DNA from 2 places in the Dactylosporangium maewongense genome. Region 1 is predicted to be linked to the other one. Evidence: riboswitches for the same ligand, from Rfam matches in the RefSeq annotation. Region 1 holds a riboswitch; the other holds the start of a gene.

Region 1 (2,195 bases):
GCTCGCGCATCCGCTGCACCCGCACCCCGGCGTGCGCGGCCGGCAGGTCGAGGGCGTCGGCGACCTCGGCGCGGGCCAGGTGACCGCCGGCCTCCAGCCACCACAGCGACAGCACCGTGCGGTGCGCCGGGTCCAGCCAGCGGGCCGCCTCCGCGATCCCCCGCTGCTCGACGTCCAGGACCTGCCGCAGCACGGCGAGGCCGACGAAGTCCGCCGACGGGTCGGCGGTGTCGGGCAGGCCGTCCGGCTGGTCCTCGCCGCGGGTCAGCCTGGCCCGGCGGGCCTCCGCGCGGGCGTCGGCGAGCTGCCGCAGGGCGATCGTCACCACCCACGACCGGAAACGCCCGGCGTGCCGTACCGTCGAAACCCCCGTCACGACGCGGACCATCGCGTCCTGGACGATGTCGTCGACGTCGAGGTCCCGGTCGGCGCCGCGGCCGACGACGGAGTAGACCAGCGGCAGGTAGCGCGCGGCGAGGGCCTCCACGGCGGCCCGGTCACCGTCGCGGGCCGCCGCCACGAGGACCTCGTCGGACTGTGCCACTGTCGTTCCCGTCTGTTCGTTCACCCTCTGGCGGACCCCCTCCGGTCTCGTGTCATAACACTTTCCGGGCTTGACGGGGCGGTGCGGCGGGACTTACGGTCCTGACCACAACCGCATATCGCGCTGCACGACCCGCGACGGGAGAGCCCTCGGTCAGTCCGAGGCGCCGAAGGAGCAACGTTCTCCCCAGAATCTCTCAGGCATCGGTACCGCCGCGGTCAGGCGACTCTGGAAAGTCAGGACGATCCGTGTCCTGCGCCCACGGTGCAAACCGTCCCGCTCGTCGCGGGCGGCGAAGCTCTCAGGCTCCGATGACAGAGCGGGGAGGTCACCCAGCAGGGGTGCCGTCCGCGACGGCATCCGGACCCAGGGAGCCTCCGTGACACCGCTCTTCGACGTGCACCGCGATCTCGGCGCCACCTTCACCTCCTTCGCCGGCTGGCGCATGCCGCTGCGCTACCAGGGGGACCTCGCCGAGCACCACGCGGTGCGGCGCGCCGCCGGGTTGTTCGACCTGTCGCACATGGGCCAGCTCGAGGTCACCGGCGCCGACGCGGGCCGGTTCCTCGACTACGCGCTCGTCGGCAGGCTGTCGGCGATCGAGGTGGGGCGCGCCCGGTACACGATGCTGTGCCACGACACCGGCGGGGTCCTCGACGACCTCGTCGTCTACCGCCTCGCGGACCGGCGCTACCTGGTGGTCGCGAACGCCGCCAACACCGCCGTCGTCTTCGCGATGCTCCGCGAGCACGCCGACGGTTTCCACGTCACCGTCCGCGACACGTCCGCCGACTGGGCGCTGATCGCCGTGCAGGGGCCTTCGGCGGCGTCGATCCTCGACCCGGGGCCGCTGCGGTACTACGCGATCCGCCCGTTCCCGCTCGCCGGGCGGGACGTGCTGCTGGCGCGGACCGGGTACACCGGCGAGGACGGCTTCGAGGTCTACTGCCGCCCGGATGACGCCGTCGCCGTGTGGCGGGCGCTGCTCGACCGCGGCCCGACGCCGGCGGGGCTGGCCTGCCGCGACACGCTGCGCCTCGAGGCGGGGATGGCGCTGTACGGGCACGAGCTGTCCGTCCGGCGGACCCCGCTGCAGGCCGGCCTCGCCCGCCTCGTCGACTTCTCCAAACGCGACTTCGTCGGCGCCGCCGCCCTGCGCCGCCAGCGCGACTCGGCGCCGGTCGAGGTCCTGGCCGGGCTCGTCACCGGATCCCGACGGGCGCCGCGCGCCGGCTACCAGGTGCTCGACCCGGCGACCGGCGCGATGGCCGGCACCGTCACCAGCGGCGCGCTGTCGCCGACCCTCGGCCATCCCGTCGCGATGGCGTACGTGCCGCCCGCCCTCGCCGAGCCCGGGACCCGGCTCGCCGTCGACGTCCGCGGCGCGAGCGTCGACGCCACCGTCGTGCAACTGCCCTTCTACGTCGCACCGCCGAAGTGAACGTCATGTCGTCGAACCAGCCGGAGATGAGCGCCATGTCCGCGATCCCGTCGCACCTGTCCTACACGCGTGACCACGAGTGGTTCTCCGACGGCGTCGTCGGCATCACCGCGTTCGCCGCGTCCGCGCTCGGCGACATCGTCTACGTGCAGCTGCCCGAGGTCGGCACGCTGGTCACCGCCGGCGAGCCGTGCGGGGAGATCGAGTCGA
Region 2 (2,195 bases), on a different contig from region 1:
CGCCGACGAGCCGCCCCGGCAGGGTCCGCTCCAGGCCCTTGCGGACCGACATGTAGCCGGCGTGCGGGCCGCCGAAGCCCATCGGCACGCCGAACCGCTGCGCGCTGCCGACCGCGACGTCCGCGCCGAACGCCGCCGGCTCCTGCAGCAGGCACAGCGCGAGCAGGTCCGCGGCGAACGTGACGATCGCGCCCTTGTCGTGCGCCTGCCCGGTGATGTCCGCCAGGTCACGGACCGCGCCGGACGCGCCGGGGTACTGCAGGTGCAGGCCGAAGAACTCCGCTGGCAGCTCCTCGGTCCGCAGGTCCACCGTCTGGACGTCGATGCCGAGCGGCTCCGCCCTGGTCCGGATGACGGCGAGGGTCTGCGGCAGGACGTCGCTGTCGACGACGTACACGTCGGCCTTGACCTTCGACGAGCGCCGCGCCAGGGTCATCGCCTCAGCGGCGGCGGTCGCCTCGTCCAGCAGCGACGCGCCCGCGACCGGCAGCCCCGTCAGGTCCGTGATCACCGTCTGGAAGTTGAGCAGCGCCTCGAGGCGGCCCTGGCTGATCTCCGGCTGGTACGGCGTGTACGCCGTGTACCACGACGGGTCCTCAAGCACGTTGCGCAGGATGACCGGCGGCGTGTGCGTGCCGTAGTAGCCGAGGCCGATCATGCTGACGAGCGTCCGGTTCGCCGACGCGAGGGCGCGCAGCTCCCCCAGCACCTCGGCCTCGGACGCGGCCAGGGGCAGCTGGAGCGGCTGGTGCCAGCGGATCGAGCCGGGGATGGCCGCCGTCATCAACGCCTCGACGGAGTCGTACCCGACGGTCTTCAGCATCGTCGTCTGCTCGTCCGGCGACGGTCCGATGTGCCTGCTGGCGAAACTGGTCATTGGCCACACTCTTTCGGATCCGGGGGTCGGGGCTGCGCACGTCCCTCCCCCTCTGTCGTGTGGCCTCCAGAGGTGCCAACCCGTCGCGGTCCTTCTGCCTGAGAGGTTCCGGGGAGGATTTGCCCCTTCGGCGTCGCCCTGAACTCAGACGATCTCTCCCGCGCGGGTATTGCCGGCGATGCCTAATCTACCGGTTCTTTGACCATGGTCACGCGCCCGTGGTCCACACCACAGCGCGTAGCGCATCCTAGGACGCTAGGTTCATGGCTTACAGCGGGCTGAATTCGCGTCGACCATCAGAAGGCTGGCGTCCACCGCCTCGAAGTCGCTGCCCTTCAGCCCCTTGAGCGCGTTGAGCTGATCGTTGCTCCACCGGTCGTCCTGCGTGCCGGAGAAGAACCACGGCGAGCCGTTGTCGGCGAGGACGGCGCCGTACTGCTTGAGCGCCTGCGCCACCACCCGCGCCTGCGCCGGGAACTTCGAGATGTCGACGGACGCCTTCAGCCGGAACCGGGCACCCATCGGCGGCAGGTTCGCGTCGGTGCTGCTGGACGCCGCGTGCCGGGCGGGCCACACGTACGCGTTCCTCGTGCGCGGCGCGGTGAACCGGATCGCGTGGTCGATCCTGCCCTTGGTGACCTCGTCGGCGCGCGGCAGCCCGGCCAGGATCGACAGGCCCGCGGCGTCCGCCGACGTCCAGCCGGCCTTGCGCAGGTCGTTGCGGCGCAGGTCGAACACCGCCCCGGAGCCGGCCTTCCACGATCCGTCCGCGTTCGGGCGCGCGGCGTACAGCTCGTACACCTTGCAGGCCGCCGTGTCGTGCACGATGACGTGCCGGTCCCCGTCGGCGTTCGGCCCGCCCTCAACCTTGGCGTTGCGCGGGATCGGGTACGGGCCCTTGTCGCTCTCGTCCGCGTACTCGAAGCTGACCTTCACGCCGGCCTGCCCCTGCCCGACCATCGTGACCGGGATGCCGAACGGCGCGCCGTCGATGAGCCCCGAGCCGAAGTCCGGGTGCGCGTGCGCCTGCGCCCCGATGCTGCCGACCCACGCCGCCGAGTCCCGGTGCACCGGCAGCCTCGACACGTCGGCGTGCCACACGTTGTCCGCGGGGAAGATCGTGCACGCCCCGCTCGGCGCGGACGCGGACTGGCTCGCGGCGCCCAGGCCGCCGGCGCCGGACCCGCCCGTCGCGCCCGTCGCGCTCGGCGTCCCCGAGGCGGGTGCGGCGCTGCCCTTGCCCGGCGAGCTGCATCCGCTGACCGCCAAGACGGCGACGACGGCCAGCGCGGCGCTGCGCTTCAATGATCCTCCTCGG

What was found. Region 1 has a riboswitch for glycine ahead of gcvT (glycine cleavage system aminomethyltransferase GcvT). Riboswitches for the same ligand answer to the same signal wherever they lie in the genome.
Region 2: linked by a shared signal. The riboswitch ahead of gcvP (aminomethyl-transferring glycine dehydrogenase) and the one ahead of gcvT (glycine cleavage system aminomethyltransferase GcvT) in region 1 are both predicted to bind glycine.

Annotation. Positions count from the first base shown of each region.
Region 1 covers NZ_BAAAQD010000010.1:133,393-135,587, reverse strand. The annotation lists gene ABD332_RS25180 (RNA polymerase sigma factor) at 1-544, opposite strand, end outside; glycine riboswitch at 673-766, shown strand; glycine riboswitch at 767-872, shown strand; gene gcvT (glycine cleavage system aminomethyltransferase GcvT) at 924-1,985, shown strand; gene ABD332_RS25170 (glycine cleavage system protein H) at 1,991-2,195, shown strand, end outside.
Region 2 covers NZ_BAAAQD010000011.1:4,898-7,092, reverse strand. The annotation lists gene gcvP (aminomethyl-transferring glycine dehydrogenase) at 1-877, opposite strand, end outside; glycine riboswitch at 954-1,048, opposite strand; gene ABD332_RS26430 (hypothetical protein) at 1,139-2,182, opposite strand.